3 regions of the Rhodoferax sp. EU05-FHT12H12 genome follow, and region 3 is predicted to be linked to each of the others. Evidence: predicted binding sites of a transcription regulator. Region 3 holds the regulator's gene; each other region holds the start of a gene.
What was found. The regulator FNR, encoded in region 3, switches genes on or off when oxygen is low (the NO sensors DNR and NnrR bind a similar motif). The targets are predictions, from matches to a motif close to TTGATNNNNATCAA.

Region 1 (7,529 bases), on a different contig from region 3:
ATGCACCGGCCCGACGAGGAAAAACGCATGCCGGTGATCGTGCCGCCTGCGCACTATGCCGACTGGCTGCAGGCCAGCCCGCAGCAGGCGGGGGACTTCATGCGTGCGGCGCCAGCCGAAGACCTGGTGGCCGCTGCAGCCCCGCTGGACCGGGCTGTACCCGAGGCACCGAACCTCTCGCTGTTTTAGAACGCCTCAGCGCCCCAGGTGGCTGCGTGCCCAGCGCACGATATCCGCCGTGCCCATGGCGCCGGGCTGGCGTGCAATCTCCCGGCCCCCGGCAAACAGCGCCAGGGTGGGAATGCTGCGGATCTGAAAACGTGCGGCCAGATTCGGCACCGCTTCGGTGTCGACCTTGGCCAGGCGCAGCTGCGGCTCCAACTGTGCGGCGGCTTGCGCAAATGCCGGTGCCATCTGTCGGCAGGGCCCGCACCAGGGGGCCCAAAAGTCCACCAGCACCGGGATGTGGTTGCGCGCGATGTGTTTGTCAAAGGCCGCTTCGTCCAGCGCCACCGGCTGGGCTACAAACAGGGGTTTCTTGCAACTGCCGCAGTCGGGTGCGCTGCCCAGCTGGGCGTGTTGCACGCGGTTGGTGGTGTGGCAGTGGGGGCAAACAATGTGCAGGGCGTCGGTCATGCCCTTTAACTGGGGCGGTTGGCCGGGCTTTCAAGCCACTGGCGTACGGCGGTTTGCAGTGCCTCGGCCTGGTCCAGCATCACCCAGTGGCCGCTGCGAAAGCCCAACGCGACATTGGCCGGGTTGCGGGCCAGCGTTTCCAGCCAGCGTGGCGAATGGAACATGAAGGGCTTGTGTGTGCCGTAGGCGTAGAACAGCGGGCACTGGGGCCGCACCGGCAGCGTGTGGCGCAGGCCACCGGCTGCGCCCAGCCAGGCCATGGCGTAGGGCCGGTTCATGTGCCAGTGGATGGCCGCTGGCGCCAGCGGGCAGCGCAGTATGCGGGCCATGTAGCGGGTCATGCGATCGGCCAGGCCTTCGCTCCCCAACACGCCCAGGCCCCAGGCCCCCGCCAGCCAGAGCTGGTAGCCCAGGATTTGCAGCTTCTGTTTGGTACCCAGCGCGCGCCGGTAGGCGCCGCTGTTGTGGTCGCCAATGTCGATACCCACGATGCGCGCCACCCGGTCGGGGTGGCGCATGGCCAGTTCGTAGCCAAAAATGCAGCCCCAGTCGTGCAGCAGCAGCGTGACGGGCTGCTGCGGACTCACCGTGTCCACAATCGCCAGTAGCTGCGCGGTCATCTCTGCCAGCGAGCGGGCCTTGCCGTTGTGCGGAGTTTCAAAACCGGGCATGGTGAAGCGCACACAGCGGTACTGCGGTGCCAGGGCGGTCACCATGCCGTCCCACAGGCGGTAGGTGTCGGGCCAGCCGTGCAGCATCACCACCGTGTGGCTGCCCCGGCCTTCCAGGAAGACCTCGGTCTCGTTGACGTAAAAACTGTGTTGGCTCATGGGTTTGCTATTGAATGAGTAGCTGCTTGCGCTTGTGCTTATTGGGCTGCAGCCCGAAAGTAGGCAATCCGGTCCGCATCGGACGGGTGCGAGGCGAAGGCAATGCCGAGCCAGGAGGGGCTGTCTTCAGCCTCGGTTTTCCCATCGACGGAGTCTTTGGCTTTTTGCTGACGCTCGTGTTCCAGCGCCTCAAACAGCGTGACCATGTGCAGGGGGGACAGGCTCGCAGCCTGGAGCACCTGCACGGCATGGGCATCGGCCTCCCGTTCGGCTTCGCGCGAGTAATGGGCCTGGCCCAGCAGGGCGGGCACGGCTGCCAGCAGGGTGCTGAAGTCTCCCAGTACCACGGCGCCTAAGGCGCCCAACACGGTGGCCTGCACCAGCATGCGCAGGCCATGGCGTTGTTGCACATGGCCCAGCTCGTGGGCCAATACGGCGGTCAGCACCCGGGTGTCGGCATTCACCAGGGCCACCATCTCGTCGGTCATGATGATGGTGCCACCCGGCAGGGCCAGGGCGTTGGGGCCGATCTTGCTCTGGCGAAAGACCAGTCTCCAGGAACGCTGGCTGGCCGCGTCCTGGTGCGCCACCGCGTCCGTAAAGGCCTGGGTAATGCGCGCCTGCTCGGCCTGTGGCAGTTGGCTAGGCTGCATCAGGGCTTCATCGACGGCGGCCAAGGTGCTTTCGCCCAGGCTTTGCTCGATGCCGGGTGGCGTGGCGGCCACCACGGCACGCGCCACCAAGGGCAGGCCCCAGAGCTGCAGCGCCACCACCAGCGCAACCAGCACCGTCACACTGCCGGCTACCCAGCGCCAGCTCTGCTGCATCTTCACAACCAGTGATTCGCGCTGGCCCTGGCTCTGCGCCCAGGCGTCCCAGGCGGGGCCGTCGTCGCATTGCACATGGCCGCCACTGGCCAGGTGGGCCAGGCGCTGGCCGTGGCGCGTGCGCTCGGGCCATTGCACCTGGTGGGCGGGCACCCGCAGGTCCACGCCCTCGCCCTGGATGTGCAGGCTGCGCTGCCGGCCCTCGCCCAGCAGCTGCAGTGTCACAGGCTGGGCGCGGGCGCTGCGGCCGTCAAAGTAGGTGGCGGGCAGGGAGCTGCCGGCACTGTGCACGGCTCAGAGCCCCACATCCAGGCCAAAGAAGTCGCCGGCAGCGTCCCCCGCCGCATCGCCTTCACGGGGGTGCACCTGCGAAACCAGCAGATCCGGGTTGGCGCGCGACTTGACGCTCACGGCCTCCAGCCGCACACGCGCCAGCGCCACGGCGGCGAAAGGCCAGTACAGGCCCAGGGTGATGACGATCAGCAGCCAGTTCTTGAGGGTGACCCAAAGCAGGGAACGCACGCGTAGCGTGCTCACAAAACGCAGCTCGGTATTGCCGGTTTTGGTCCACACCAGGTTTTGCAGGCGGGCTACGGCGTAGGGCTTGATACCGACCAGCACGGCCAGCATGATCAGCAGGGCTGGCAGGAAGGCGGCAGCCATCATCCAGATGCCGGTTTGTCTGCGCATGCCCTCCAGCCCCTCCATGCCGGAAGCCAGGCCAAACAGAATGCCCACGGGCAGCACGATGGCCATCAACCACATGCCGATGATCTTGAGCGCCAGCAGATAAAAAGAACCCACCGAGGCTCGGAAGCTGGTTTGCAGGTGGCCCAGGCTGTAGTGGTTGTGCTGGTATTGCTTGAGGTTCCACATCAGCCAGGGGGTGATGGCCAGTGTGGTCAGCATGACCCCCAAGGCCAGGAAGCCGAACCAGGCAGGTGGTGCAGACTCATCGTTGACAAAAGCGAGTCCTCCGACCAGGACCAGGCCGGGAAGGAACAAGGGCAACACCGCCCGGTAGGCGCTGGGCAAATCGCCGGTGAACCGAAAACGCAAGCCGCGCCAGCTGGTGTTGGCCAGGCGGAACTGCATGGACGACTTGAACAGCGCAGGCCACAAGCCGGCGACCAGCACCAGGGCCACCAGACCGGCCATGCTGGAAAACTCGCCCGCGATTGAATACAGGATGAAAAGAACGCCGACCAGGGCATAACCCTTGAACATTTTTTTGGGATCGCCATGGAAACCCAGGGGCTGGCCACCGACCAGTGTGTTGCCCATGAAGTAGCGCAGGCGGCGTGCTTTGGCCCAGGGGAAGTAGAGGCCCAACGTAACCAACATCAGCAGCAGGTTGACGATCCAGATGCGGAAGTACTCGCTGCCGGAGCCGGTGAAGGCGATGGGGATCTGGTTGGTCGAGGTGGGCACTTGCACCTCGGTGTCGGGCGCGTCGAAGGGATGGGTTGCGCCGGACGTGGCAGTGTCTGCATGTTGCATGCGGGGAGTCCTCCTTGAAAGTGGTTGGGGCTTGTCGCCCTCTGTTGTAGCCACGATCATATAGCGATGCAGCCGCCTTTCTTGGCGCCTGTGGCGGGCCAAGCGTTCAGGGTCGGGCGCGCAGCTCGGGCTCCAGCGTGTCCCACAGTTCACGCTCGGCCAGTGGGGTTTCGGCGGGCAACAAGGGGTTGCTGATCTTGAAGACACGCCGCCCGCTGAGATGCAACTCGCTGAGGATGGATTTTTTGAAAATCTGGTATCGCTTCTCGAACTTGCCGCTTTTCATGAGCAGGCGCAAGCCTTCCTCGGCGCGTTGCGCCAGACGCTCACCTTCGGCCGTGCGCGGGAAGAAGAAGTAGCGCGGCAGCGGGTAATAGAGCAGCAGCTTGCGCTCGATGGCCAGTCCCGGGTAGACGCGGCTGCCGCTGGTCAGCTCATGGCTGATTTCGTTGACCCCGCGCGAGAACAGGTCAAAGCGTTTGGAATCCAGCATCGGCAGCAGCAAATCATAGGTGGGTGCGGTGACCACCGTGAATCCGTTGGCACGCAGGATTTCGGTGTCGACCCAGGTGGCCCCCTGGCCAATCGACAACAACTGCAACTGCTCCAGTGTGCGCACGGGGTCGGTCCATGCCTGCGTGTCCGCCTTGATGAGAAACAGGCGGTAGCCGGTCAGCCCCTTGTCCAGCGGGATGCGGATGGGGCGCAGTGCCTGTTCGCGTGCGACGCTGGTGGTGCGAGTCATGACGCTGATGTCGGTGGCCGTAGTCAGCAGCAACTCTGCCCGACCCGTATTCATGACTTTGGGGCTGGCTTGCAACACATAGGGGCCCCATTTGGGACTTGTCGCGTCCAGTGCGGCCTGCAGCAGCTCCCAGTAGTAGTTCAGGCGCACATCGGAGCCGCTTTCGGGGGGCGGGTAGGCATAACGCATGGTCTGTGCCTGCGCCCACAAGGGGCAGACCAACAAAAGCGTGGCAAGCAGATGTCTCAACGACGGGATCATGGGTGGCTCGTGTCCCTTGTTTTTCTCTTGATCCCAGTGTAGCCCGCTTGTGTGACAGCTCCCCAACGGGTGTAGGCCTTGCGTGAGCCGCCTTCAAACCGGGCGTCGTCGGCGGTCTGTTTGCCGTCTTCGTAGCAGCTGCGGTGCAGGCCGCTCCGCGGTTTCGTTCCCGTTGTTGGTGTTGATGGACTTGCCGCCCAGGGTCGGGCGCCAAGTGGGGGGTGTCATCGGTTTTTAGGTAAAATAGGGCTGTAGCCAGCGTGGAATATGCGCAAATAGCTACCAAAAATATAGCAATAGAGTGACAGACTTGCATCTGTGCGGCACCTGATCTATATCAATGACTGTAGCGCGGCCCGCGCGCAGCATGGAGCTTGGTTCATTTTTTGGAAGGCGAGGTGCGTATGTTCAAACACATTCTTTTGGCCACCGATGGCTCCACCGCTTCGGCCCACGCTGGCTCCCTGGCCGTGGGCCTGGCGCGTACCCATGGCGCCCAGCTCACCGCGGTGTACGTGTCTGACCCCTACCCCTACCTGGGTGTGGGTGAGGCCAATCCCATGGGCTACCAGGCCTATGCCGCCGCCGCGCAGGAACTGGCTGCCCAGGCCCATGCCCAGGCAGACGCCCTGTGCCGCGAAGGCGGCCCGGTGGTGGCCATGCAGGCCAAGCTGGTGGAGGGGGTGACCGCGGCCAGCGGCATTGTGCAGGCCGCGGCTGAAGTGGGGGCCGACCTGATTGTGCTGGGCTCCCACGGCCGAACCGGTATCGTTCGCCTGATGCTGGGCAGCGTGGCCACCAAGGTGGTGGCTGAGAGCCCGGTGCCGGTGCTGGTGACGCGATAAGGGCCTGAGCCCATGGCTTGAAAACGGCCACGCGGCCTCCAGCTACGGCGTTCCTGCAACGCTTTGGATCGGAGCCCTGTGGCCTTTGTTGTGTTTTGCCTGGCTGCTGCCGGGCTCCTGGCCTGGTTGCTGGGCTATCCCTGGTGGCAGCGCACCCGGCGCCGTGGGCTGCAGGCGCAGCCCTTTCCCAAACACTGGCGCACCTTGCTGCGCCGCCGTGTGCCGATGGTGGCCCGCCTGCCAGCCGACCTGCAGCTGCAGCTCAAGCAGCACATCCAGGTGTTTGTGGCCGAGAAAACCTTTATAGGCTGCGCCGGCCTGCAGGTGACCGAAGAGATGCGGGTGGTGGTGGCGGCCAATGCCTGTTTGCTGTTGCTCAACCGGCCCGACGCGGCGGCTTACTTTCCCAAGGTGCGGCAAATCCTCATGTACCCCGGTGCCTTTGTGGTGAACCGCCGCCATACCGATGCTGCCGGTGTGCAGCAGGAGCAGCGCGAGGCGCTGGCGGGTGAATCCTGGGGCGAGGGGCAGGTGATTCTGTCCTGGCAAGACACGCTGGATGGCGCGGCCACTGCGGATGACGGGCGCAACGTGGTGATCCACGAATTTGCCCACCAGCTGGACCAGGAGAACGGCCGTGCCGTAGGCGCACCGCTGCCAGTGCTGGGGGATGCGCGCTACAACGCCGCCCGCTGGCAGCGGGTGTTTGAAGACGCCTACGAGCATTTGCGCCAGCAGGTCTTCATGGGCGAGCAGGGCCTGCTGAACCACTACGGAGCGCAAGATCCGGCGGAGTTTTTTGCCGTGGTGAGCGAGGTGTTTTTTGAGCAGGGCCGCGCGCTGGCGGCCGAGTACCCGCAGGTGTACGCGGAGTTGCGCGGCTTTTTTAGGGTCGATCCGGCGAGTTGGTAAGGCCTGGGGCGTGGGGCACGGCACAATGTTTGCTCCATGCCCGATATGAACGCCCTCACCACCCCGGTACACACGCACACGCTGTTCGAAGACGCGCAGGCCATCTTCACCGGCACGCTGTTCGTCAGCCTGGCACTCATCCTGTTTGCGCAGGCGGGGCTGCTCACCGGCGGCACGGCGGGTGTGGCCTTTGTGCTGCACTACGCCACGGGGGTGAGCCTGGGCAAGCTGTTTTTCCTCATCAACCTGCCGTTTTACTGGTTTGCCTGGCGCCGCATGGGGCGCGAGTTCACGCTCAAGACTTTTGTGGCCATCACGTTTTTGTCGGCCATGGCCGAGTGGTCACCGCGCCTCTTTGCCATCGAGCGGCTGCACCCGGCCTATGCTGCAGTGCTGGGCGGGTTGCTGCTGGGCTCGGGCTGCCTGTTTCTGGCGCGGCACCGCGCCAGTTTGGGCGGCGCCACCATCGTCTCGCTGTACCTGCAGCAGTCGCGCGGCTGGCGCGCCGGCGTGGTGCAAATGGGCATGGACTGCACCATTGTGCTGCTGGCCCTGACTGTGGTGGACCCGGTGCGGGTGGCCTATTCGGTGCTGGCAGCCGTGGTGATGAATCTCTTCATCGCCATCAACCACCGGCCCGGGCGCTACGCAGTGCTTTAGCGTTCGTCGTCATGCAGGTGCCGACCAGGGCCACGCGGCGCAGGCGCTAGTCCATGCTGCGGGGCAGGGCGAAGAAAGGCACGCAAGCCCAGCGCCACCGCCCCGCTCAGGGTTTACACACCCAGGAACTCGGCCAGCGCCGCGGTCTCCATGGCGCCCGCGTTGGTCACCACGGTGCCGGTCTTGAGGTTCTTGGCCAGGATGTAGGGCACCGACTCCACCTTCAGGCTGTTGAACAACTCGGTGTTGGCCTTGATGGTGGCTTCGTGTTCAGGCGACATGCTGGCGGGCAGTGGGGCTCCGCCGGTGCCAG
Region 2 (7,529 bases), on a different contig from region 3:
CCGCGGTGGCGCCACCCACTGCGAATTTCTGGGCTTTTTCCAGAAAGCCGCGTCGGTCCACCAGACCGTGCACATAGGCATCAAACAGGATCAGCAGCTCTTGGTCGAAGTCTTGTGCGGTCTTGCGTTGCATGGCGGCCTCCAAAAAAGAGGCAGCTTAGCGTTTAGTGGTTCAGCTTGCAGTAACTGGGCTGGACGCAGGGTTTTCGCCCAGAGCCACTTCGCCCCCCAAAGCCTCCAGCAAATCCGGGATCAGCTGCACCAACTCACCCGTGGCAATCGCCACGTCGGCGTCAAAGTTGTCGTCCTTGCCATCACCGGCGGCTTTGGAGGCTTCTTCGAACACGGTGTCCAGAAATGCAATCTTTTTGATCTGCAGCGCCTCGGTCAGCACAAAGGACACCCGCTCGTTCCAGGTCATGGCCAGGCGCGTGGGCATCTTGCCCAGCGCGATGTGTTGTGCCACTTCATCCGTGTCCAGCGCATGGCGGGTGTAGCGCACCACGGCCTTGGATTCGTCCGCTGCCTTGAGCTCGCATTCGCGGTCCACGCTGAAGTCCGGGGGGGCCTCTTGCGTGCCCAACCAGCTTGCCATGGCCGCCGCTGGAGACACCTGGGTGTTGATGAGTTGCACGGCCAAGCCGTCCACCGCCTTGATGAGCGCGGTCATCACCTCATCGGCCTTGGCCTGGCTGCCAGCATCCAGCACCAAGCGGCCGGCTTTGGGGTCTACCCACACCAGCACACTGGACTGTTTGGTAAAGGCCATGGGTAGCAGGGCCAAGCGTGCATCGTCACGAATCTCACGCGCTTCTTTCTTGCCGGGTTTGCGGCCTGTGGTGGCTTCAATATGCTGCAGCTGTTCCTGCACCTTGCGTTTGACCACCGAACCGGGCACGCTTTTGACCTCGATCATGAGCTTGAGCAGCCATTGGCCACCAATGATCTCCACCAGCGGGCCATGGGCCTGGCCGCGCGGTTCGGCCCAACCCACAGACTTTTCCTGGCTGGCGCCACATTCCACAAACCGCGCGCCATCCAGCGCCTCTTCCAATTGCGCTTGCGTGGTCGACCAGGCCGACACCAAGCGGTACACCATCATGTTTTTGAACACGTTTACCCTTTTCTTCCAGAACCGGGCATTGTGATGCAACTTTACAAAGTCTTATCCCAACGCAATCGTCCGCGTTACATGCGCGCCGCACACTTGTTCCCAACCTGATGGCGATATCCGCTACGGGTTCAAGACCTAAGGAGCTCCCCATGAAGACACATTTCAAAACCCTGATCATTGCTTCCCTGCTGGCTGGTGCTGGTGTTTCGGCCTTTGCCTACAAAGACGGCGACGCGATGATGGACGGCAAGCCACGCGCCGAACACCGCCGCATGGACCCGGCCAAGATGGAGGAAATGCACGCCAAGCGCAGTGCCGACCTGAAAGCCAAACTGAAGATCACCGCGGCACAAGAGGGCGCCTGGACCGCCTTCACCACAGCCATGAAACCACCGGCCCGCAATGCGCAGCAACGCCCCGACCACGCCGAAATGGAGAAACTGAGCACGCCCGAGCGCCTGGACAAAATGCGCGCCCTGCGTACGCAACACATGGGCGATATGCAGGCGGCCATGGCCAAGCGCGATGATGCGACCAAAGCACTCTATGCGGCATTGAGCCCCGAGCAGAAGAAACTGTTTGACGCCGAACACACCCGCAAGGGCAGCCAGCACGGCAGCAAACACCACTAAGCTCAGGCCAGCAAAGCCTTGAGGTCACCGCTGGCAATCAGGGCTTGCAGATCGCTGGCTCCGCCCACCAAGGTACCTTTGACAAACACCATGGGAAATGTGGGCCAGCCGGTCCACATTTTCAAGGCATTGCGGCGGCGCCATTGGTTGAGATAGTTGCCGTATTCCAGGTAGGTATGGGAAATTTGCGCCGCGTCCAACGCGGCGCGCGCTTTTTTGGGCATGGGGTTCAAACCCATGCCCACCACGACCACGGCATTGCGGGCCACGGCGGCCTGCACTTCCTGCACGATGTCGGCATGGTGTGTCGCTATGCGTGCACGCACAGCGGGGTGGATGTGGGATTCGTCGAGTACGGAACGGGGCATGGGATCTCCTGGGGCTAGGGCGCCCGGATTATGCGGTGAGCACAGGTGCTTGATGGATATCAATATCTGCGCCATGCTAGCGGCCTACACTGTGACCCCACCCATCGCATGCCCTCTTCCCCCTTTACCCCTCCTGCTGTTCGCACCATCGGTTTGATGCGCCCCATGGCCTGGCTCGCTCTCGCTTGGCGTGATATGGCGCGCGCCGGCTGGTCCAGTTTTGCCCATGGCATTGCACTGGCAGTGTTGGGCTCTGCCATTGTGGCCATGGCCCACCACCGTTTTTGGCTGCTGGCAGGTGCGCTGTCCGGTTTTCTGGTGGTGGCCCCAGTGCTGGCTACCAGCCTCTACGCTCTGAGCCGTGCGCTGGAGCGCAAGGAAACCGCAGATTGGAGCGTGGTCTTCAAAACCTGGCTGAATTGGCAAAACAGCCATTTCAATAAATGGGGCAACGACTACTGGTGCATGGTGCAGTTTGGTGCCCTGCTGGCATTGGCGGCCACGGGCTGGGTGCTGACCTCTGCCGCCCTGATTACCTTGCTGGCCCCCGTGCCCATCAACACCCCGCTGGAGTTTGTGCACCACGTGGTGTTGGCTCCCAACAGCTGGTTGTTTGAACTGTGGCTGGCCTTGGGTGGCGTACTGGCGGCACCCCTGTTTGCCTCCAGTGTGGTGTCCATGCCTTTGTTGCTGGACCGCCGCATTTCCCTGTGGCAGGCAGTGCTGACCAGCTGGCGCACCGTTCTGGCCAACCCCGTGCCCATGGCTTTTTGGGCAGCATTGATCATGATTTTTACGCTGCTGGGCCTGGGCTCGCTGTTGCTGGGCCTGATTCCGGTGATTCCCATGCTGGGCCACGCCAGCTGGCATGCCTACCGGGACTTGGTCGACGCATCGGCATTGCCGGCGCGTGAAGCGTATTCCGAGCCCTACCAGCCACGGGACAAGCACTGATGTTCGGGTTCTCTGAAGAGCAAATTGCCAGCTTTGGCCTGAGCTTCGGTGTTGCCGGGTTCATGCTCTACATGCTGTTCATCATTGGGCATCTGGCGTGGGAGTCAAAGGCCGGCAAGTTTGGCACCTTTGTGCTGTTCCTGGGCCTGGCCTTTGGCATGGTGGGTTTTGCAGCCAAGTTTGTCATCCAGTGGCTGCTGACGCCCTGAGCCCTGCCCACTCAGCCCAGCGGGCGAATTCCGATCAGGACGCCGTGCAGGTAGAACGCAAACAACGCCCACGCCAACACCCCCACCACCAGCGCGGCCACCGTACCTGGCAAGGTACCTGCCGCATACACCACACCCTGGACCCGGTCACGTTGGCGTGAGGCCACAAAACACAGCACCGCCCACACCAGAAAGCTGCCAAACAACAAGACGTGGGCCACGGTACCCGTTGTCAGCACATGTGCCAAAGCCCAGGTTTTGACCGACAACACCATGGGGTGGTGCACACGCGCCTTGATGGAGTTGCCCGGCACATAGGCCGCGGCCAGCAAGACAAAGGCCAAGAGGGTCAACAGCGCCGCCAGGTGGCGCATGCCGGTAGCTGGCATCCAGAGCACGGTGGGCGTTTCGCGGGCGACACCAAATCCCCAGACGATCAGGCCAAAACCCAGCAAAGACAAAACCGTATACGCCCCCTTGTACGCTTTCTCGCCCCACTGGCTGCGCAGGCGCGTGCGGGCGCTGTCTGCCACGATGCGGATAGAGTGCACACCCAGAAAAATGAGCAGCCCGGCAATCAGATAAGGCATGGCAGTGATCTCCAGATCAGGCGCCCAGCACCCGGTTTTTGCCAGCGCGTTTGGCCAGGTACATGGCCTGGTCTGCGCGTTTGATGGCGTCGGATGGTTCTTCGTTGGCGGCCAACTGGGCCACCCCGGCGCTGAAGGTGATCAATACTTTCTCGGTACCGGCAAGAAAGAACTTTTTGGTCAACTCCCGCTGTAAGCGGGTCATGGCGTCTATGCCTTTGTCCAGGGGCGTGTCTGGCAAGAGGATGACGAATTCTTCGCCGCCATAACGCGCCAAGGTGTCTTGTGGGCGCATGCATTCGCGCGCCACTGTGGCGAGGTGGGTGAGCGCAATGTCACCGGTAGCGTGACCCATGGTGTCGTTGAGCTTTTTGAAATTGTCGATGTCAAGCAAGGCGACGCTCAGGGGCACATCTTTGCGCCGCACGTTCGACACTTCGCGGTTCAGTGCTTCGTCCAGGCCTTTGCGGTTCAAGGCGCCAGTCAGCGGATCGTGGCGGGCCTGGGAACTCACACGGTCAAGTTCCTGGTTCAAACGGGCCAGCTGGGCATCGGTTTCTGTGGCGCGTTCGCGCATGTTTTGCAGTTGCTCGCGCGAGGCTTGGCTCTCCTGGGCCAGGGCACGTGTGGTCCCCACAACGTCTTTGAGCACTGGAGCAATCTCGGCGATCGACTTGGCTTGTTCAATCAGCTTCGCACTCTCTTCCAGCTTCTGTTGGAAGTTGCCAGTGGACTGCGTCATTTGCGAGAGCCGCTCCACAAACGTGGCCAGCATGCTGCGCATCTCGTTTTGCGCTTGCAGGGTCCTGGCTTTGGCGTCTTTTTGTTTGAAGATGACGTCTTTCAGGCGACGCTCCACGTCGTCCAGGCGACGCAGTGTCAAAGGTGGTGTGGATGCTTCCATCAACGCATCCATCTGGCCTTTGAGCCACTGTTCTTCCAGGCTCAGCTCGCCAATGTTTTCAAACACCAAGTGCAAAAGTTTGAGCAAGGTAGCACGCACTTCGGCCTGGTCTTCCGCTGCAAACGAGAGGCGGTGGCTGTAGTTCACCAGCATGAGTTTGGCAATGGCCACATCGGTACCGGGCTGGCGCAATGCCTTGACCAAGGTATCCGTCTGCTCGTTGAAACGCACATCGTCGTTGCCCAGCGCAGGCTGGGCGTATTCGATCAGCTTGCCGATCTGTGCCAAAAAATCTGTGGTGAGCGCAGCTGGTGCCACGCCGTTAGCAACCGGATCGGCCACCGGACTGGCTACGCCACCACCCACGGCCCCCTCCGGGGCGTTGACAGGCACAAAGCCGCCATAGGCCATCAATGCAGATTTCACACCATCCCAGCTCAGCCGGTCGATGGAGTAATCGAGCAAACCCTTCTGTTTTTGTTGCCCTGGCGTTTTGACGGGCAACGATTGGGCGATGTCTCGCAGGATGTCCGCCGGAAAATGCGGCACATGGGGAATGCCCGCAATCTCGTTGTAGATAGAGAGGTAATTGGCAGGGGTGGGAACCAGCTTGCGCGCGGTCAGCTGCTTGAGGGTTTCGCGGGCAATTTCAAAAGGTTTTTTGTCAGCCATGGCAGCACAGGTTCTACACAATGTTCAGGAAAGCACGTACAGCATCCACCGTGCGCCGGGGGTCCTCTTCGTGGGGCACATGCCCCAGATCGTCAAACACCACCAAGCTGGCATTTGGCAAGTCGCGCACAAACTTCTGGGCATTGTCCAGCGGAATCAACCGGTCTTGTGCACCCCAAATCACCAAGCTGGGTATTTTGAGGGTTTTGAGTCCATCTGTGTCTCCTGACAGACCCTGCTGAAACCGGTCGCGCAGTGCAGCCCGGTTGCCAGAGCGCAGTGTCAACTCGTAGTAACGGTCCACCAAGGCTGGCGTGACTTTGGCCGCGTCGCCATACACATTGCGCAGACTGCTCTGAATCACCCCCCGCGGCAATACGTACTCCATCACATGGCCCATCCCCGGCAAACGGGCCAGCTGGAAACCGATGGGCACGGATTGCGACACCAAGGGATAGCCTGCCGAATCCACCAAAATCAGCTGGCTTACCCGCTGGGGCTGCGCCACCGCCGTAGCCCAGGCGATATGGCCCCCCAGCGAATTGCCAGCCAGTACGAAGGTGCGCACCCCCATGACATCGAGCACCTGGGTGACGAACTGCACATAGGCAGCGATCGAATAGTCATGGGCCGGGTGGGGGCCGGTCAGGCCGAAGCCTGGCAGATCAAAACGGATCACGCGGCGCTGGCCTTGCAGCGCGGCAGTCCAGCCATCCCAGGTGTGCAGGCTGGCAGAAGTCCCGTGCAGCAACACTATCGGATGGGGGTCTTTGCGCGGCCCCTCATCACGCACATGCACCCGCATGCCGGCCACGTCCAGCCAGGTCGAGGGTGGTTGGGCCCAACGGACAGCCAGTTTGTCCACGCTGCGGTCCGGTGCCCAAGTAGCCAAGACACCCGCCACCAAAAACACCGCACAGCTGACAAGCACAACCAACACCAAACGCGAAAGGTATTTCATGGGAGCAACTGTACTCTTTCGTTCCCACCTTCGCGGACTCTAATAACCCTGTGCATAAATTTCTAATAAGCAACAAGTTATCCACAGTTTTTTTGAAAAAGGCAAAGTTACCCCCAATCGGGTAGCAAAACCAAAGCGCAGTCGCCCACATGGGTTCACACAATCTAAGTGCATGATTTTTATAAGAAAAAATGGCTTGTCCACACAAACTGGCTTTGCTTACCTACTACTACTATCTTTAAATAATGAATTTAGTTAAATAGCAGCGGACTTCTTTGGCGAGAAAGTGCACTCTTTTTTCTTTGCTAAAAAAAGTTGTGTACATCTGCAAAACCAGGGCACCAAACCGTCGAAACAGCCCTGTCGATCAAGTAAGATTTGCCAGCTTTCGTTTCCCCCTCCGCAAAAACCGTCTTCATGCCAGCTCCTTCCGCAGGTTCAACCTCCATTTCCAAGCCCGCCAGCTTTGAAATCAAAAGCGCGCAGCTCCCTCTGGTAGCGCTGCTTTTGAAATCGGACAACTGGGTGCAGGTAGGGGTCGAACTGCAGCAGCAATACGGCAAAGACGGCGAAAGTGCTGATTTTTTTGACCACGATGCGCTGGTCATCGACTTTTCCCATCTGCCTGCAGACACCCCGGTGCAAGACATGGTGCCTTTGCTGAAGGTTTTGCGCTCGTGCAACCTGGTTCCGGTGGCTGTGCGCAGCGCCAGTGCCGCGTGGACGGCGGCGGCCCTGGCCGTGGGCTTGGTAGAAGCGTCGCCTGAAGTGGTGCGCGTGAAACAGGCCGAACCGCCTGCCAAGGTGACGGTGCAAGAAGTGGTCAAAGAGGTGGTGCGCGAAGTACCCGGTCCGGCCACCCTGGTCATTGACAAGCCCTTGCGTTCAGGCCAAAAGGTCTATGCCCGCGGTGGTGACCTGGTGGTGTTGGCCATGGTCAACCAGGGGGCGGAGATTGCGGCCGATGGCAATATTCACGTGTACGCACCACTGCGCGGCAAGGCCATGGCCGGTGCACGCGGCAACACCCAGGCGCGCATTTTTTCGCTGTGCCTGGAACCCGAGTTGGTGTCCATTGCGGGCGTGTACCGCACCAGTGAAAACGCCTTTCCCAAAGAGGTGCAT
Region 3 (7,529 bases):
AATGGTGCGGGGGTCCACTTCAATGGAGTATTCGCCGCCGGGCGCGAGGTTGAAATTGCGCCGCAGCATGCCCATCAGCTCGCCCAACTCGGCGTCACTCAAGAAGGTGGGGCTGCCGCCACCCAGGTGCAACTGGCTCACGGTCTGGCCGGTACCGATGCACGCGGTATGCAGGTCCACCTCGCGGCTCAGGTAGCGCAGGTAGGTCGCTGCCTTGTCATGGTGCTTGGTGATGATTTTGTTGCAGGCGCAGTAGTAGCATAGCGACTCGCAAAAGGGAATATGCACATACAGGGACAAGGGTAGCGCCAAGGCAGCGGCGCCGCTACGGCGCTGGGCCAGTGCCTGGGCATAGTCATCCGCGGTGAAGGCTTCGACAAAGCGGTCTGCCGTCGGGTAGGAGGTGTAGCGCGGCCCCGAAACGTCAAAACGGGTCAACAAATTTTCAGAGATGGGCGGGGTGTCGAGGACGGCGTTCATGGATACTCCAAACTGGCATCACAAATGTCGCCCAAACGCCCGCGGCGGACATTGATACAGATCAAGCCCGCGATGGGTGCCAAGGCGGATAATTGACTTGCATCAGGGGAACCACATGTTTGAACCAAGCACTCCATCCGGCAAACCAGGCGAGGCGCATGCGCACATTGCCATCACGCCCGTACCAACCGCGCCCCTGAGCCCGCACACCATCAAGGTCGCCTGCTCCAACTGCAACCTGCGTGAACTCTGCATGCCCCTGGGTCTGAGCCCCAGCGAACTGGAGAAGATTGACGATGTGGTGGCCAGCCGCCGCAAAGTCAAACGGGGTAGCACCCTCTTCCGCAATGGCGAGCGTTTTACCAGCCTCTACGCCATTCGCACCGGCTTCTTCAAGACCTGCGTGGCCTCGGAGGACGGGCGTGACCAGGTCACCGGCTTTCAGATGGCGGGTGAAGTAATTGGTCTGGACGGCATCGTCAACGATCACCACACCTGCGACGCCGTGGCGCTGGAAGACGCCGAAGTCTGCGTTATGCCCTTTGAGCGCATTGAAGAACTGTCACGCGAAGTGAACGCACTGCAGCGCCACGTGCACAAGATCATGAGCCGCGAGATCGTGCGGGAGAACGGCGTCATGCTGCTGCTGGGCAGCATGCGCGCCGAAGAGCGCCTGGCCGCCTTCCTGTTGAACCTGGTGCAGCGGTTGCACGCACGCGGCTTCTCGCAGTCGGAGTTGGTACTGCGCATGACGCGCGAAGAAATTGGCAGCTACCTCGGCCTCAAGCTCGAAACCGTCAGCCGCACTTTTTCAAAGTTTGTGGAAGACGGCATCGTGGAAGTGAAACAGCGTCACGTGCGCATCTTGAACACCGATGCCCTCAAAGACATCGTGAATCCTAAAGTCTGCAACTGATCAGTCGTTGACCTCTGCAGGGCTGAGACACAGCAGTGCTGCCAGTCCACTGGCGACCAGCGCGATCACCCAAAACACAAAGAACGCCACGGTGTAAACACCCTGGCGCGAGAACTCCACAGGCCGCCCCAGCCAGTGCAACTCATGCGGGTCGACAAACGCGAACACCAACACCTCCAGCAAACACGCCGTCAAAAAAGCAGGCCACACAATTGCTGTCCATTTGACTTTGGGCATGGTGCGCCTCTTGGGAATCAGGGTTTGGACTGGGCCACAGGCGCTTTGACGCCCGTCGCAGCGTGGTTACGCGCTTGCATGGCGGGCGCCAGGCTCTCCGGGGCACCTTCCAGCGTACGGTTGATCTCAATGCCCTTTTGGTAGTAGTTTTGGTCCACCACCGGGTCTGCACCGGACATGGCCAGGTACAGCGTGACGAAGCCGGCGACCACCACAATGGCCGGGCCAGACAACACCAACCAGACGTGGCCAAAGTGCCACCAGGGTTGGGAGGAGATAGAAGGAGAGTCCATGGTGAATCCTTAACGGGGAACGATAAACACCGATTTTTCGGTCACGGCCATCTTGTGCTCCGCATCGGCCACTTCAAATTGGATGGCGTGTGAGCCTGCGGGGACGGCCTCATATGGCACTTGCACCCGGACCGCGACCCAGCGCGCCTGGGTAGCACCAATGGCAACGGTAGGGCTGTCCAACTGGATGCTGATGCCCTCTATCCCGCTGGCGCCAATGCGGAAGTCCTGGTCCTGCTCCGTCGCATTCATGATCTGCAGGCGGTATACGTTTTCGATCTTGCCGCCTTGCACGATACGCGCCAGCGTGCCACGGTCACGCACCACATCCACCTTGAACGGCGAGCGCAGCGCCAAACTCGCCAGCATGGCCACCACCACCGCCAACAAAATGCCGCTGTACACCAGCACCCGGGGGCGCAGTACATGGCGAATGGTCTGGGCACGGGTCCAGTGTTGGCTCACCGCATTTTGGGTGGAGTACTTCACCAGTCCCCGGGCGTAGCCCATCTTGTCCATCACGGTGTCGCATACATCCGCACACGCGCCACAGCCAATGCACTCGTACTGCAGGCCCTTGCGGATGTCGATGCCGGTGGGGCACACCTGTACACACAGGCTGCAGTCCACACAGGCCCCCAGGTTCAGGGCCAGGGGATCTGCCTTGCGCGACCGCGCGCCACGGGGCTCTCCACGCTCTTGGTCATAGGTCACCACCAGGGTGTCCTTGTCGAACATGGCACTCTGAAAACGGGCATACGGGCACATGTATTTGCACACCTGCTCGCGCATGTAACCGGCATTGCCATACGTGGCAAAACCATAAAACAGAATCCAGAAACTTTCCCAGGGACCCAAGCCCCATTGCAAAACCTCTTGGCTGAGGGTGTGGATGGGGGTGAAGTAGCCCACAAAGGTAAACCCGGTCCACAACGCCACGACAACCCACATGCCCTGTTTGGCTGCTTTGCGCCATACCTTGTCCCAATTCCAGGGGCCTGCATCACGGCGCATGCGGGCGGAACGGTCGCCTTCGGCAAGCTTTTCCATCCAGAGAAAAATTTCGGTGTACACCGTTTGCGGGCAGGCATAACCACACCACAAACGCCCTGCCACCGCTGTGAACAAAAACAGCGCCAAGGCGGAAATCACCAGTATCCCGGTAAGGTAAACAAAGTCTTGCGGGTAGAGAACCAGATTGAAAATATAGAAACGCCGCGCCCCCAGATCAAAGAGCACGGCTTGGCGCTGGCCCCACTCCAGCCAGGGCAAACCATAAAACACGAGCTGTGTGAGAAACACCAGCGCCCAACGCCACTTGGAGAAATACCCAGACACACTGCGCGGGTAGATCTTCTTGTGCGCCTCGTACAAGGCCACCATTTCTGCATCGGCCCCGGGCGGTGGCTCTATCGGGCCACGGTCCGGAGACGGCGCAATCGGAATGACTTTGCGGGGCGAGTCGGGGGCTGTGTTCAACACAATGTCCTGAAAAGCGGTCGCTTACTTGGCAGGCGCGCCGTTGTTGGACATGCCCCAGACATAGGCAGCCAGCACCTGAATCTGCGCTGCAGTCAACTTGTCAGCCTGTGCAGGCATCTGGTTGACCTTGCCGTTGTTGATCATGGCCACAATCGCGTTCTCGCCATAACCATGCAGCCAGACATCATCCGTCAGGTTGGGCGCGCCCAGGGCGATATTGCCCTTGCCGTCGCCACCGTGGCAGGCCGCACAGGCGGCAAACTTGGGTTTGCCCAGAGCGGCACGCACCGAGTCGTGGGGGCTGCCGGAGAGGCTCAACACATAGTGCGCCACGTTCTTCACATCATCTCCGGTACCTACAGCAGCAGCCATGGGCGGCATCTGTCCCACACGGCCCAAAGTTAGTGTCTCGGCGATTTTTTCCGGTGTACCGCCGTGCAGCCAATCCGCATCGGTCAGGTTGGGGAAACCCTTGGAGCCGCGAGCATCGGAGCCATGGCACTGCGAGCAGTTGTTCATGAACAAACGCTCACCGATCGCATGGGCTTGCGGATCCTTGGACACGTCTTCGGGCTTCATGGACGCAAACTTGGCGTACAGCGGGGCCACTTCCTGATTGCCCTTGGCCACTTCAGCCTGGTACTGGCCCTCCTGGGTCCAGCCCAGCTTGCCGGCCGACTTGCCCAAGCCGGGATAAAGCGCCAGATACACGCCAGCAAACACAATGGTGATGATGAACAGCCACACCCACCAGCGCGGCAAGGGGTTGTTCATCTCGCGCAGGTCACCGTCCCAGACGTGGCCGGTTGTGTTGTCGTTGGCGGTCATGGCCTTGGCCTTGCCACTGAACCACAGCAGCAACAGACAGGCCACAATGCCAATCACCGTGATGGCCGCCACATAGACGGACCAGAAGTTACTCGTAAAGTCGCTCATTTTTATTCCTTATGCGGGTTCAGTCCTGCTCAAAAGGCAGGTTGGCAGCTTGCGCAAAGTCACCCGATCGGCGCTTGGACCACGCCCACCAGACAATGCCAACAAACACCACCAGGCTGACCAGGGTGGTCACGGAACGCAGGGTATTGATGTCCATGGAAATCTCCCTTTTTCTTTACTTGAGTGCCAAGCCGAGCACTTGCAGGTAGGCAATGGTGGCCTCCAGCTCGGTCTTGCCCTTCACCTCTTCCGGTGCCTTGGCAATCTGCTCGTCGGTGTAGGGCACGCCCACCGTGCGCAGGGCCTTCATGCGGGCGGGCATCTCTGCGGCGGCCACCTGGTTCTTTGCCAGCCAAGGGTAGGCAGGCATGTTGGACTCAGGCACTACATCGCGCGGGTTCACCAAGTGAATGCGGTGCCATTCGTCGCTGTACTTGCCGCCCACGCGTGCCAAGTCGGGGCCCGTGCGCTTACTGCCCCACTGGAAGGGGTGGTCGTACACCGACTCACCCGCAACCGAATAATGGCCGTAACGCAGCGTCTCGGCGCGGAAGGGGCGAATCATCTGCGAGTGGCAGTTGTAGCAACCCTCGCGGATGTAGACGTCACGGCCTGCCAGTTGCAGCGCGGTGTACGGCTGGATGCCTTTGATCGGCTCGGTGGTGGACTTCTGGAAGAACAGTGGAACAATTTCCACCATACCGCCCACCAGCAGGACCAACAGGATCAACACAATCATCAAGAAGTTGTTGGTCTCAATCTTCTCGTGCGACAAGCCGGAGCTTTTGGTTTCGTTAGCCATATTCTTGTTCTCCTTAGGCGTGGGCAGCGACGGTTGGGATGGTCACGGTAGTGGCCCGGCCGGCAGTCGCGGTCTTCAGGGTGTTCCACAACATGATCAGCATGCCGCTCAGGTAGAGCAGACCGCCAAGCAGACGCAGCACATAGAAGGGATACGTAGCCTTCACCGACTCCACAAAGGTGTAGGTCAACGTTCCGTCGGGGTTGATGGCGCGCCACATCAGGCCTTGCATCACACCGGCAATCCACATCGCGGCGATGTAAATCACGATGCCGATGGTGGCCACCCAGAAGTGCAGCTCAATGGCTTTGACACTGAACATCTGCTTCTGGCCAAACAGGCGGGGAATCAGGTAGTACATGGAGCCCATGGTCACCAGACCCACCCAACCCAGAGCGCCTGAGTGCACGTGGCCCACGGTCCAGTCGGTGTAGTGGCTCAAGGCGTTCACGGTCTTGATGGACATCATGGGGCCTTCGAACGTGGACATGCCGTAAAAGGACAGGGACACGATCAGGAAACGCAGGATGGGGTCGTCACGCAGTTTGTGCCAGGCACCCGACAAGGTCATGATGCCGTTGATCATGCCGCCCCAGCTGGGAGCCAACAAAATCAGGGAGAACACCATACCGACGGACTGGGTCCAGTCAGGCAAGGCGGTGTAATGCAAATGGTGGGGACCCGCCCACATGTAAGTGAAGATCAGCGCCCAGAAGTGGACGATGGACAAGCGGTAGCTGTACACCGGACGACCTGCCTGCTTGGGAATGAAGTAATACATCATGCCCAGGAAGCCCGCGGTCAGGAAGAAGCCCACGGCGTTGTGGCCATACCACCACTGCACCATGGCATCTTGCACACCAGCATAGGCCGAGTAGGACTTCATGAAGCCCGCAGGAATGGCGGCACTGTTGACCAAATGCAGAATGGCCACGGCCAGGATGAAGGCGCCAAAGAACCAGTTGGCCACATAAATGTGCTTGACCTTGCGGGTGCCCACGGTGCCGAAGAACACCACGGCAAACGACACCCAGACCAGCGTGATCAGGATGTCAATGGGCCACTCCAGCTCGGCATACTCCTTGCCTTGGGTATACCCCAGCGGCAGGGACACTGCAGCGGCCAGAATGACCAGCTGCCACCCCCAGAAGGTGAATGCCGCCAGCTTGTCGCCAAACAGGCGCACCTGGCAGGTACGCTGCACCACGTAGTAGGCCGAGGCAAACAAGCCGCAACCGCCAAACGCAAAAATCACCGCGTTGGTGTGCAGGGGCCGCAATCGCCCGTATGACAGCCACGGAATACCTAAGTTGAGCTCGGGCCAGGCCAGCTGGGCGGCGATGATCACGCCTACCAGCATGCCGACCACGCCCCAGACCACGGTCATGATGGCGAACTGGCGTACAACGGTATCGTTGTAAACCGTCGCCTGTTGATTTGGAAATGCCATATTTACCTCTTCTTGGATTACTGCAAACCGAGTGTCTTACCGCCCCTGCCCGCTCAGGTTGACCCAAATCAACCGCGGACTAAAAACCCTTCTGATTGTCAGGGATCACGCAAAATGCGCTCCCCCTCCGACTCAATGTCTTCAAACTGCCCGCGGTCGATGGCCCACCACAGACCGCCCAAGATAAAAAAGACCAGCACCACAGACAGCGGAATCAACAAATACAAAATATCCATTACAGCTCCAATGCCGAACGCGGGGTGCGTGCCAGGCGCAGGGCATTAAGCACCACCAGCAAGGAACTGCTGGCCATGCCCAAGCCGGCCAGCCAGGCCGGCAAGTAGCCCGCCACGGCCAGCGGCACACAGGCCGCGTTGTAGGCCAGCGCCCACCACAAATTCTGCCGCACGATGTGCTGGGTTCTGCGCGCCAACCGCAACGCGCCCACCACGGCGTCCAGACGCCCCCCCATCACCACCAAATCGGACTGGGCCTGCGCCAGGGGCACGGCCTGGCCAAATGCAAACGAGATATGGGCACCCGCCAGCACCGGGCCATCGTTCAAGCCATCCCCCACCATGGCCACGGTGTGGCCTTGGGCCTGCAAGCGCTGCAGGTAAGCCAGCTTCTCGGCCGGCGAACAGCCGCCTTGCGCCTGCGCAATGCCCGATTGCTCGGCCACCCGCATCACCGCCTCCGGCCGGTCGCCAGAGAGCACATGCACCTGCACGCCCTGCGCCTGCAAGGCGGCGACCACGGCGGGCACTTCCGCCCGCAGGTCTTCTTGCAACACAAAGGTGGCAACCCAGCCTTGGCCATCGCCCAGATGCACACACAGGCCCTGGTACACCGGCAGATTGGTGGGCAGTTGGCAAAAACTGGCCGAGCCCAGACGCATGTGCTGGCCCGCGACGCCCGTCTGTCCAGGCTGTT

Region 1: AC3WS7_RS15795 (universal stress protein) is a predicted target of FNR. The motif match lies at 5,127-5,140, and genes of this name have one in related genera.
Region 2: AC3WS7_RS17855 (DUF2189 domain-containing protein) is a predicted target of FNR. The motif match lies at 2,164-2,177, and genes of this name have one in related genera.

Annotation. Positions count from the first base shown of each region.
Region 1 is NZ_JBYTDI010000005.1:266,818-274,346, reverse strand. Features, by position in the region: gene AC3WS7_RS15825 (SOS response-associated peptidase) at 1-189, shown strand, start outside; gene trxC (thioredoxin TrxC) at 196-636, opposite strand; gene AC3WS7_RS15815 (alpha/beta fold hydrolase) at 642-1,466, opposite strand; gene AC3WS7_RS15810 (M48 family metallopeptidase) at 1,505-2,584, opposite strand; gene AC3WS7_RS15805 (YjgN family protein) at 2,588-3,793, opposite strand; gene AC3WS7_RS15800 (hypothetical protein) at 3,900-4,799, opposite strand; gene AC3WS7_RS15795 (universal stress protein) at 5,204-5,644, shown strand; gene AC3WS7_RS15790 (M90 family metallopeptidase) at 5,723-6,556, shown strand; gene AC3WS7_RS15785 (YitT family protein) at 6,593-7,216, shown strand; gene AC3WS7_RS15780 (thioredoxin domain-containing protein) at 7,330-7,529, opposite strand, start outside.
Region 2 is NZ_JBYTDI010000009.1:26,343-33,871, forward strand. Features, by position in the region: gene AC3WS7_RS17835 (dienelactone hydrolase family protein) at 1-133, opposite strand, end outside; gene AC3WS7_RS17840 (recombination-associated protein RdgC) at 173-1,114, opposite strand; gene AC3WS7_RS17845 (Spy/CpxP family protein refolding chaperone) at 1,264-1,746, shown strand; gene AC3WS7_RS17850 (glutaredoxin domain-containing protein) at 1,749-2,114, opposite strand; gene AC3WS7_RS17855 (DUF2189 domain-containing protein) at 2,223-3,068, shown strand; gene AC3WS7_RS17860 (DUF2788 domain-containing protein) at 3,068-3,277, shown strand; gene AC3WS7_RS17865 (NnrU family protein) at 3,289-3,867, opposite strand; gene AC3WS7_RS17870 (GGDEF domain-containing protein) at 3,884-5,443, opposite strand; gene AC3WS7_RS17875 (alpha/beta fold hydrolase) at 5,457-6,404, opposite strand; gene minC (septum site-determining protein MinC) at 6,822-7,529, shown strand, end outside.
Region 3 is NZ_JBYTDI010000001.1:67,961-75,489, reverse strand. Features, by position in the region: gene hemN (oxygen-independent coproporphyrinogen III oxidase) at 1-480, opposite strand, end outside; gene fnr (fumarate/nitrate reduction transcriptional regulator Fnr) at 677-1,396, shown strand; gene AC3WS7_RS00330 (hypothetical protein) at 1,397-1,633, opposite strand; gene AC3WS7_RS00325 (FixH family protein) at 1,651-1,926, opposite strand; gene ccoG (cytochrome c oxidase accessory protein CcoG) at 1,936-3,405, opposite strand; gene ccoP (cytochrome-c oxidase, cbb3-type subunit III) at 3,430-4,344, opposite strand; gene AC3WS7_RS00310 (cbb3-type cytochrome oxidase subunit 3) at 4,364-4,501, opposite strand; gene ccoO (cytochrome-c oxidase, cbb3-type subunit II) at 4,520-5,146, opposite strand; gene ccoN (cytochrome-c oxidase, cbb3-type subunit I) at 5,160-6,596, opposite strand; gene ccoS (cbb3-type cytochrome oxidase assembly protein CcoS) at 6,695-6,832, opposite strand; gene AC3WS7_RS00290 (heavy metal translocating P-type ATPase) at 6,832-7,529, opposite strand, start outside.